2 linked regions of the Flectobacillus major DSM 103 genome follow. The protein of the gene in region 1 binds, or shares a complex with, the protein of each later gene. Links are inferred from orthologs where the notes say so. Each region holds a gene or a part of one and is shown in the gene's direction. Other genes may lie near its edges.

Region 1 (8,678 bases):
GCATCCCAGCCTAAGTAATTATTGGTAGCAAAAATATCGTTGCTAACGAGGTTGACATATACTTTATACCTAGAATCTACGACATTTGCAGGGTTTTGATAAAGGGCATTTGTACCAGCATAATTACTTCCAGCCATACCTAGCCAATGCTGGGCTGTTGTTTTATGAAGGAAAGACAATAATATAGTTGTGGTTATGATGTATTTAAACATGTATTATAAAGCCTATTAGAGTTGTTTTTGTAATTAGTGCAGTCTGTTTTTATAAAGAAAAAGTGGATTCGTGATTTTTGGTGTGCAAGTTGTATAAATCAAAGAATAAATCCAAAAATAAGGTAATGGTTAGTGTGCTTTTCATTAACAGAAAATGAAAGTTTTTATTGTATAAAATCATTTTAAGTAGCTACGCCTTAAAACTTTAATGAACGCTTAACCAATAGTTCATGATAAAAGATTTTCTTTGTCGGAATATCTTCAACCTTGTAAGCGGTACCTGGTGTTATGATTGTTATCAAAACAAAACGTAGCTTATTGATACATAGGCCTATGAAGTTTAGTGTATCAACTTAATCGGTTTAGCAAATTGTTTTGAATCCATACTTATTTTGCAAAGTTATGCGTTTGGTAATCAACCCACAAAGCCACGGAATATGAATTAGTCAAGATAATAAAATGCTATTTACAAGAAAAAATGGCAGGTAAATTGAAAAAAAACTCGCTACTTTGTTGTATATTTTTAAGTAGAGTCTTGTATATTTCCAAGTAGGAAAACATTTAATAGAATAAGTTAAATTAAATATTATAAAAGTTATATTTTTGTAAAAAGTGTTATTTCTCATACTATTTTTTTAAGAAAATGATTAGAAACCTCATTTTTAAGCAATAAATTTGCAGGGTTTTGCAGAAAAAGCGAATAAAATTTGGGAAATAGCTTAACCGACTAAAAATAATAAATTGTCTATATGAAAAGAGTCGCAGTATTAACTTCAGGAGGTGATGCTCCGGGCATGAACGCTTGTATTAGAGCTGTTGTTCGTGGAGGGTTGCATTACGGATTAGAGGTTTTCGGAATTATCCGAGGGTACAACGGGATGATCAAAGGTGATATCATTCCCCTAAATTCACAGTCTGTTAGTAACATCATTCAGCGTGGTGGTACTATCTTAAAATCTGCCCGTAGTAAAGAATTTATGACACCAGAAGGTCGTAAAAAAGCATACGACCAATTGAAAGCACATGGTATCGAAGGGTTGGTAGCAATTGGTGGTAATGGTACTTTTACTGGAGCTGAGATTTTTTATAATGAATTCCAAATCCCAACGGTAGGCGCTCCAGGTACAATCGACAACGATTTGTATGGAACAGATTGCACGATTGGTTATGATACAGCCGTAAATACAGCCTTGGATGCTATCGACAAAATTCGTGATACCGCCGATTCACATGACCGTATCTTCTTTATTGAAGTAATGGGGCGTGACTCTGGCTATATTGCTGTTCAGTCGGGTATTTCGGGTGGTGCCGAATCTATTTTGATTCCAGAAGAAAGACAAACCATCGACGATGTAGTAACAACATTGAAAGCGGGTTTTGATAGAAAAAAATCATCTTCTATTGTGATTGTAGCTGAAGGCGATGAAGAAGGCCATGCTGCCGAAGTTGCCGACAAAATCAAAACTACGATCGACGTTCCTGTCGATATTCGTGTTACCAACCTTGGCCATATTCAGCGTGGTGGTAGCCCAACTGCTTTTGACCGCATCCTTGCAAGCCGTTTGGGTTTGGGGGCTTTAGAGGGTCTTTTGAAAGGTGAGAAAAATGTAATGGCTGGTATTATCAACGACCAATTGGTGTACACTCCATTTCATGATACTATTACTAAGAAAAAAGTGATTAACAATGATTTATTGAGAATGTCAACGATTCTAAATCGTTAGTTATTCTTGATTTTGAGTGAAGAGTGGTAGTGGAATGTTCACTATATACTTTTCACTCGAACAATGCTTCATCAACAATACCCCACCATTCTGTACACGATATATCCCAATATTTCGTGTATTAATTGATAAGTATCTGCCAAAGCGGTTTCGCTTGGTAATAGCAGAATATCCAAAGCCCATTGTCTTTTTACCGATTTGAAAGAACAGCTAAAGAGTGTAGTCGATACGCCTGCTTTAGCAAAACAACCTTGTGCCCTTCGGCCATGAAATGCTGACGTAAACAAAATAACTTTTGTGCCTAATTGAGGCATTTGCTGTAGAAGTTTGGCACAATATTGGGCATTTTCATGGGTGTTACGTGCTTGTGTTTCCAAAATAATATCTGAAGGGTTTACACCCAATTCCTCTAAAATTTGTGCCGTTTTGTAGGTTTCGTTGTCGCCTTCAAGCTGCTGGGGTAATACGGTAGAAACACCTCCCGAAATCATGATTTTTTTAATTTGCCCCTTTTTATATAACCTCAAAGCTTGTATAAACCTATCTGCTGTTTTTCCAACAAAAATCTGATTAGCTTCGCTATCTTTTTGAGTCATCATTCCACCCGTAAGGATTATCCCGAGGTCGTAGTGTTGGGTAGTTACTGGCTGAGGAATTTCCCAAAGCAAATAAGCTTCATTAATTAAAAAAGAGTTGCCTAAAAGCATCAAAAAACTTATTGAAGCTATAATCCACTGTTTGCGGTATTTGACCGAAAAATAAGCTCCTAACAGTGCTATGAGTATCAATGAAATAGGCATTAGCAAGTAAAAAAGGATTTTGGATAGTATAAAAAACATAATTGTTGCAAGTAAAATGGGATTGGAGTGATTTTTGAATGCTTTATTACGACAAAAAACAATATATTTTGTCAATTAAAGTAAGTCAGACTAACTTTGAAAATGAAACGTTAGTATTTTGCCCAAACTCTATAGTAGTTGGTTCTCATAATTCAAGTTAAATAAAGATAAAATGAAACAGTATTTTAAAAGAATAATTTTATTATTTGCTCTTGTTTCTTGGTTCAATACCCTTCAGGCTCAAACCAAAGAAGGTTTTTCAATAAAAGGAAAAATAGCGGGGCTTAAAGATACAACCGTATTTTTGGCTCATTATTTTGGATACAACCAACAGGTTATCAAAGATACCGCTATTGTGGATGCCGAGGGTAAGTTTCATTTTCAGGGCAATAAAGCTTTGCCAGAAGGGCTGTATTTGGTGGCTTTGCCTAAAGGACGCTATTTAGACATTGTTATTGGTAATCCCGAATTTTCTTTTGAAACAGATACCATCAATTTGATTAACAAAATGAAGGTTGTTGGCTCAAAAGAGAACCAGTTGTTTTTTCAGTTTCAGCAAGATATGTCGGCTAAATTTGAAAAAATCAAACAGCTAGATGCTGCCCGAAAAAATAAAAAAGACCCCAATGTCGAGGCTGCTTTTAAAAAGGCTCAAGACGATATAACGCAGTTTCAAAAAACGTGGTTTACCCAAAACGAAGGTACACTAGTAGCCAAATTAATCAAAGCGGCTCAAGAACCCGATATTCCACCATTCAGCAAGCCCTTGGTTACCAAAGCCGACTCTATGGCGTTTTATCAGTACCAATTTACCTATTACAAAAGCCATTATTGGGATAATTTCGACTTGACCGACGACCGTTTGATGCGTTCGCCATTTTTTCAAAAGAAATTAGAACGTTATTTTGAAGACCTGACCGCTCAGCAAGCCGATTCTATCTCGTTGGAAGCCGATAAGATTTTGGCAAAAACCAAGTCGAGAGATATGCGTAGATATGCTATTTACAAAATCGCAAGTCAGTACGAAAACCCTAAAATATTGGGTACTGACGGGGCTTTTGTACACATGGCCGAAAAATATTATATCGGCGAGCCTGCCCTTTGGGATACCAGTACGGTTCGTAAGATGAAGGAGCGTGTGGCTATATTGAAGCCACTATTGCTGGGCAAGCCGTTTCCCGATATGTATTTGACCGATACTTTAGGCCGAGAAATTGATATAAAAAGAATCCCTGGCGATTATACAGTTGTCTTTATTTATGACCCCGAATGTGGGCATTGCCGTGAGTCGGCTCCAAAAGTACAGAAAATGTACCAGTCGCTCAAAAGCAAGAATGTAAGATTGATTGCAGCATCGATTGAGCGAACACCATCAAAATGGAAAAGCTTTATCAAGGAATTTAAGTTTGGCGATTTAATCAATGGAATAGATATTCACAAAAACCCACAAACAGGAAAAGAAGAATACTATACCGATTTTAAAAATGCCTTTGATGTTTATGCAACGCCTGTAGTATATGTGTTGGATAAAGATAAGAAAATTTTGGCCAAACGCTTGCCTGTTGAACAAATCGAAGATTTTATAGATTTTCATAGAAAACAACATGCCAATCGCATTGGCAAATAAATAGCTATTTCATGAAGCAAAAAGGCAATATACTGTTGATTTCCCTTTGGGTAATTTCAATAGTATATTGCCTTTTTGCGGTTGAGTATAATAAATATATATGTCTTGATTTGTATTTTATTGATTATCAGTTGTTTGTATTGTTTCTCAAAAATGACCACTTAATTAAATTTTATTAACTGCCTAGTATGAACAAACTATTTATTGCCTTTATAGCTCTGAGCATATTGTTCTGCTCTGAACATATCTTTTCGCAAGGTTATAGAATCGATGCCAAACTGAAAGGGCTCAAAGATTCTGTATGCTACCTGACCTATTATTACGAAAATCTCAATTATATTCAAGATTCGGCCAAGATAAATGCCAATGGAGAGCTAGTTTTTCAAGGGAAAAAAGCTCTTGAACAAGGTTTGTACAACCTTATGATTGGACATTGGCAAAGTATAGATTTATTAGTTGTGGAACAACACTTTTCTATTGAAGCCGATGCCAAAGATTTATTTAATACACTCAAATTTAAGGGTTCGCGTGAAAATGATTTGTTTTATAGCTACCAACAAAAAATAATAAAAGATGCCCAACGGATAGCCAGTATAGGGGCGGTATCAGATTCGTTGTTGCTCAATAAACAATATGCTTTGCAGTATGAATTAGAATTGTACAAAAAGAAATTTATCAAGGCTTTTGAAGGAACGTATGCTGCTAAGCTTATTAAGGCTACTATGCCCATGGATTTGCCTGTAGCCCCCAAGCTTGACAACGGTAGCGAAGACCCACTATGGGCTAATCAGTTTTTTGTAGAGCATTATTTTGATAACTATGACCTAAGCGACCCACGGATGATTAGAACGCCCTATTTGTATCAGGCGGTGGGGGCTTATTTTGAACAATTATATTTTTTACCAACTGATTCGCTTAATCATTTGGTAGATAAAATCCTTGCCAAAACCCAGTCGAAAACCGAAATTCGGAAATATTTGGTTACTAAAATGGCTAATTTCTTTGAGAATAGTAAAACCATGGGGCATGATGCCGTTTTTGTATACATCATGCAAAATTACTATTTGAAAGAACCTCAGATGTGGGACGAAACTACTATCAAGTTAGTAAAAGAGCGAGTATATTATCTTGATAAACTACTGATTGGCCGTAAAATTCCGAATGTAACCCTAAGTGATTTTTCGGGAAAAGAACTGCAACTACACCAAATAAATGCCAAATGTACGATTGTTTATATCTATTCGGCAGATTGTGGGCATTGTCAGCAATTTACGCCCCAATTGGTAGAATTAGCCCAAAAATACGCTAACAAAGGATTGAAGGTTTTTGCTCCTATTTTTGGTAATGACCTCGAAACATGGCAAAATTTTGTAAAACAATATAAGATGGAGTCTTTTATAAATACAATAGACCGCACTGGAGATATAAGCTTTTTTCAGGAATTTGATGCTCAATATACACCAACGATTTATATTATAGATGCACAAAAAAAGATTGTAGGAAAAGGTAATATTACTATCAAAAATATGGAGGAGATTGTAAGAAAGATACTTCTATAAATAAAAATATTATTGGATGATAGAGTTTTGAGATTCAGTGTAAAAATTAGTGAAATAGTATAATAAAGGGGTGTAGCTTGGCTATACCCCTTTATTATACTATTTCATTTTGGTTCTTTTGACCAGATATGATGATAGAATTTGGTCAAAACCTTCTGCAATATCGGCTTCTATAAAGTCGATTTTATATTGTCCACAGCGTAGTTTAAGGTCTTGGTAAAATGCTTTTAGTACTTTTTGGTAGTCGTCTTTTACCTGAGCGGGGTTTAATTTGATTCTTTCGTTGGTTTCGAGGTCGATAAACTCATAAGGACGGTCTTCAAAAGCAAAGTCTGATTCTGTTTTTTTGTCGGTTACATGAAAAATAAGCACCTCGTGCATATTGTGTTTGAGGTGTTGTAATGCCGAAAACAGAATTTCAGCTTCTACGATATTATCGAACATATCGCTAAACAAAATAACCAACGAGCGTTTATGAATTTTCTCCGCAATTTCGTGGATAACAGATGCTACAGCGGTTGATTTGCTGGCTAGAGGCTTTTGCATTAAGCTTTGCAAATCCAATAAAATTTTATGGATATGCGTCGGTGTCGATTTCATCGGTGTTTGTATTTCGATGCTATCTGAAAAAGTAGTAAGGCTTACGGCATCTTTTTGCTTTTGTAACATAAAAGCTAGTGCCGCCGCCGCCATACACGAAAAAGTGATTTTGCCTTGTGTATTTTCGGGGTAGTACATCGACGAAGAGGTGTCAATCAGTAAATGACAACGCAGATTGGTTTCTTCTTCGTATCGCTTGGTGTAAATGCGGTCTGTTTTGGCGTATACTTTCCAGTCGATATGGCGGGTACTTTCGCCTGTATTGTACAAACGATGTTCTGCAAACTCGACCGAAAAACCATGAAAAGGTGATTTGTGAAGTCCTGTAATAAAACCTTCGACCATTTGCTTGGCCAAAAATTCAATATTGCCGTATTCTCGTATTTTTGCTAAATCCATAATATATTTTTATCTGCTTGGCAAATCGACCAATATCGTGCCAATTTACAAACTTTCTTCACACAAATTAAGCACATCAAGCAGGATTTTAGGATTAAAGGATTGCCGTAGGGCTTCTGATGGGTTCAATTAGGTAAGTATTGAAATACTCCTTTGCACTAAAGAAGTACCATAATTTGTTAAATTTAGCCATAAAATATGGCCAAAATAAAGGCTTTTATGAGGCAATGTACAAACAAAAAAATAGTAAACGGCTATCAAAGGGGTATTTTGTTGAATTACAGAGATGAATACTAGAAAACACAGTACTTGTAATAGGCTTTCTATAAGATAGTTCTAAAAATAGTTTAATTAGTAAAAATGGTTAAATCTTGAAAATCTACAATTTTGTGTACCCACATACCTACTCAAATCTTGAGAAATAAGTACTGTGAATCAAGAAAAAAGCAATATAATAGGCCAATATGCCTATATGGGGTTATCGAGAGGATTAATAAGAGTTGTGTTTGGGTCTTAATTACTTTTTTTTCTGGGCTTGTATTTGTGCATTTTTGCGTTGGCGAGAAAGCTTTCGGAGATACGAGTTTACTTTCAAGCGGCGGTATTTGAGGTGAGGATATTTGCGTTTATGCCAGTTTTTGCGGAGGCGATAGTATTTATTATGTTGAATAATAGGTTTTTGATAATATTTGGTTTCGAGTTTTGGCGAAGCAACAATACTCAATGAATCGTAGGATTCTAGCATAATGTCGCCATCAAAACCCACTACTTTGAGTCTTACTTTAGTAAGTCCTTCTTTGCTCATTTTGAGCCATTTAGCGGGGTTTTCGGTAAGGTCGATAATACGGCCAGGTTTGTAGGGCCCACGGTCGTTGATTCTAATAATCACAAATCTTTTATTGGCCAAATTGGTTACTTCGAGCATCGTGCCGAAGGGGAGGGTCATGTGAGCGGCGGTATATTGGTTTTTCTTGAGAATTTCGCCTGTAGAAGTAGGCTGATTATAAAAGTTGTTAGCATAAAAAGAGGCGATTCCATAAGATTCGTCACCTAACTTTTGAGCATTTGAGGGCTTTAGGTTAACGACTAATAGCGAAATGGTAAGTATTCCAAGATGTCGTTTTTTCATGGGTAGTGATTAGATTATTGACGAAGTTACTAAAAAAAAATAAGGTATAAAAATGTAAAAGTACTAAATGCAAATCTATGCTTTTTGGAATCAAAATAAAAATATTTATTGGTTTTGTTATATTTTTATTGGTGAAAATTTAGTTTAAAAGTCCAAAAAACAAATTTTATTTTATTGCATTTTTTTTGTTAGAATCAATAAAATTTTTACTTTTACCAATCCATAAACCCTAAATTTTAATAGTACAGTGGAAGAAAGAGAAAGAGAAGAATTGTTTTCAAAACGCATTAGAGCGGGGAAAAGGACTTATTTCTTCGATGTGAAATCAACTCGCTCAAACGACTATTACATCACTATCACAGAGAGTCGTCGTTATCAAAAAGATGATGGCTTCGCTTACGAGAAACATAAGATGTTCCTTTATAAAGAGGACTTCGATAAATTCTTGGAAGGATTGAAGGAAGCTGTAGAACATGTAAAGCATGAATTATTACCTGATGTTGATTTTTCACAATTTAACCGTGAAGAGGACGAAGGGTTTGGTAGCGACCTGAAGTGGGAGTAACACATGATTTTGAATGGGAAAGGG
Region 2 (2,901 bases), 1.9 Mb from region 1 along the record:
AAGAATGGATTTTGTAAGAGAAAAAGTAGGTCTCTCTGAATCGTATGAACTATTGGCTTTTGTAGCCTTAGACTATGCGATTGACAATCTGAAATTTGATAGCAAACATTCTGATCTCCAAAAAACTGTAATGACCAAAATTTCTGAAATGGATTCCCTCGTTGATTCTATTCTGAAATAAACATTACATTACAAGTGTTATTCGTTAAAAATATGCAATACAAATAGATGTTTTATTGATAAAATCACCAGCTCATGGTTTGTTGGTTAATTAGAATAAGTTTCTGTTTTGTATAAAGTTTATTTTGTTATTGAAGTGATATATTACTTTTGAATCCTTGATTGATGGGATTATCCATGAACCAGTACCCAACATTGGACAAATAGATATAAATCAAATTTTGATTTAAAAAAATAATCACAATACCATAAAATGGCCTTTCTAGGCATTTTTATGACCATAATAAACTACCATTCATTTCCTCTCTTCTTCGGCATAAAAGGTCTGTTTTAGTACTTTTTTTCACTTTCGCCATTTATATTCTCTCATTGCTCTATAGTAGGCTATAAACAATGATTAACATAAAAGCGATTCTAAAACGATATCTAACAATGCTAACTCCAATCATTGCCGCTGTAGTTTCTCTTGTGGCAGGTATATTTCTGGGTAAAGCCATTTTTGCGAAAAACACCCAAAAGCTTGAAGACGAAGCTATAGCCAAAGCTTCCGACATCGTGAAAAATGCCGAATCACAAGCCGAAAATATCAAGAAAGATAGAATCCTTGAGGCTAAGGAAAAATTCTTGAAACTCCGAGCGGAATTTGAAGATGAATCCAATAAAAAGAAACAAATTCTAATTCAAAACGAACAAAAACTCAAAGAACGTGAGCGTACTATCCAACAATCAATGGAACAAAGCAAACGTTTGGAGTCTGAATTGAATAGCCAACGCCAGTCGGTTGCCGCCAAAGACGAAAACCTTAAAAAGAAACTAGAAGAAGCTGACCGCAAACGTGAGGAAGCTGAAAAAATGTTGGCTTCGCAAGTAGCTCAATTAGAAAAAATTGCTGGCCTTTCGGCCGACGAAGCTCGTCAACAATTGATTGATGCCCTTCGTGGCGAAGCCGAAACAAAAGCGTCGTCTATCATCAAAAATACCATCGAAGAAGCCAAACTTACCGCAACCAAAGAAGCGAAAAAAGTGGTTATCGAAACCATTCAGCGTACTGCTGCTGAAAATGCTATTGAAAACTGCGTATCGGTATTCAATATCGAATCGGACGATGTAAAAGGTAAAATCATTGGTCGTGAAGGACGTAATATCCGTGCCTTAGAATCAGCAACGGGTGTTGAATTTATTGTAGACGATACCCCAGAAGCCATCATTATTTCAGGCTTTGACCCTGTTCGCCGTGAAATCGCTCGTTTATCGCTTCACCGCTTGGTACAAGATGGCCGTATTCACCCTGCTCGTATTGAAGAGGTAGTAGCCAAAACAAAGAAAAATATCGACGAAGAGATTATCGAAATTGGCGAACGCACTGTTATAGATTTGGGTATTCATGGGCTTCACCCAGAACTTATCAAAATGGTGGGTAGAATGCGTTTCCGCTCTTCGTATGGACAAAACCTACTACAGCACTCACGCGAGGTAGCCAAGCTTTGTGCTACTATGGCAGCCGAATTGGGCTTAAATGCCAAATTGGCCAAACGTGCGGGTTTATTACACGATATTGGTAAAGTATGGCCAGAAGAAGCTGAGTTACCTCACGCTATTTTGGGTATGCAGTTGGCCGAAAAATACAAAGAAAATCCAGAGGTTTGTAATGCTATTGGAGCTCACCACGACGAAATCGAGATGACTTCTATGATTTCGCCAATCATTCAGGTATGTGATGCTATTTCGGGGTCTCGTCCTGGGGCTCGCCGCGAAATGATGGAATCATATATGCGTCGCCTCAAAGAATTAGAAGAACTTGCTACAAGTTTTAGTGGTGTCCAAAAATGCTACGCTATTCAGGCTGGTCGTGAATTGCGTGTATTAGTAGATTCTGAAAATGTTTCTGATGAAAAAGCAAGTATGCTTTCTTATGATATTTCTCAAAAAATTGAAAAAGAAATGCAATATCCTGGCCAAATCAAAGTAACGGTTATTCGTGAAATGCGTGCCGTAAATTATGCTAAATAATTCATCGAGGTACAATTGAGTTGTCATATTGTACCTCTACTATATTTTCAAAAGCCTCAATAAACACACCGTTTACTGAGGCTTTTATCTTTACACTAGAGGTATATAGATATTATACTGGATTAAAGATTTCTGATTGCAGAATAAGGTTACCATATTGCATTTACAACAATGAAAAAGGCTAATCATTCCGAAAGCAAATATCTCACCTCTGAAACATTTCAATCATTCATTCACTACTATCTTTACATTCACGATTCAACACACTCAGGACTATGTTAAAGAAGCTCATATTATTGGTTTGGACATCGGTATTACTTTATGGTTGTGCCACGGTTTATACGCCTCCTGTCAACACCCCAACACCCAATACCAAAACTACAGTAAGTACCAAAATAGCACAAAACTTTCCAGAGGGCTTTGACCAAGCTAGTAAAAACAAGTATGAAAATGGACTTATTTCAACCAATTCGGGCGAGTGGTATCTGGAAAACGCTATGATGGGAAGCACCGATAACGATGCAAAAGTTGGGAATAAATCTATCAGAATAAAAGACAATGGTTTACTCAGAATGAATTTTGATATTAGCTCGGGGATTTATCAATTGCGTATCAAGTCGGGCTTATACCAAGTCGATAAAAGTGCTAATTACGAAGTATGGATTTCGACTAACCGAGGTTCTTCTTGGCAAAAAATAGGTAATACTATTA

Evidence for each region. Proteins that work in one complex are often made in the same cells at the same time.
Region 2: pfkA (region 1) and rny share a complex: the UniProt entries of both Bacillus subtilis proteins name them as parts of the possible RNA degradosome complex. The link is inferred for Flectobacillus major DSM 103 from one-to-one orthologs.

Annotation. Positions count from the first base shown.
Region 1 is NZ_KE386491.1:970,754-979,431, forward strand. The notes cover bases 1-2,948. They hold pfkA (6-phosphofructokinase), read left to right. Parts: upstream 1-961; coding sequence 962-1,936; downstream 1,937-2,948. Other genes in these bases: FLEMA_RS67650 (DUF5723 family protein), read right to left, coding at 1-212; FLEMA_RS0105820 (YdcF family protein), read right to left, coding at 2,008-2,775; FLEMA_RS67655 (TlpA family protein disulfide reductase), read left to right, coding at 2,948-2,948. Also shown: more of FLEMA_RS67655, read left to right, coding at 2,949-4,402; FLEMA_RS0105835 (TlpA family protein disulfide reductase), read left to right, coding at 4,591-5,961; FLEMA_RS0105840 (DUF58 domain-containing protein), read right to left, coding at 6,061-6,960; FLEMA_RS67660 (septal ring lytic transglycosylase RlpA family protein), read right to left, coding at 7,478-8,089; FLEMA_RS0105855 (DUF3276 family protein), read left to right, coding at 8,337-8,654. UniProt on the Bacillus subtilis protein: Catalyzes the phosphorylation of D-fructose 6-phosphate to fructose 1,6-bisphosphate by ATP, the first committing step of glycolysis.
Region 2 is NZ_KE386491.1:2,879,032-2,881,932, forward strand. It holds rny (ribonuclease Y), read left to right. Parts: upstream 1-612; coding sequence 613-2,190; downstream 2,191-2,901. Other genes in the region: FLEMA_RS69575 (cell division protein ZapA), read left to right, coding at 1-181; FLEMA_RS69585 (DNA/RNA non-specific endonuclease), read left to right, coding at 2,466-2,901. UniProt on the Bacillus subtilis protein: Endoribonuclease that initiates mRNA decay. Initiates the decay of all SAM-dependent riboswitches, such as yitJ riboswitch. Involved in processing of the gapA operon mRNA, it cleaves between cggR and gapA.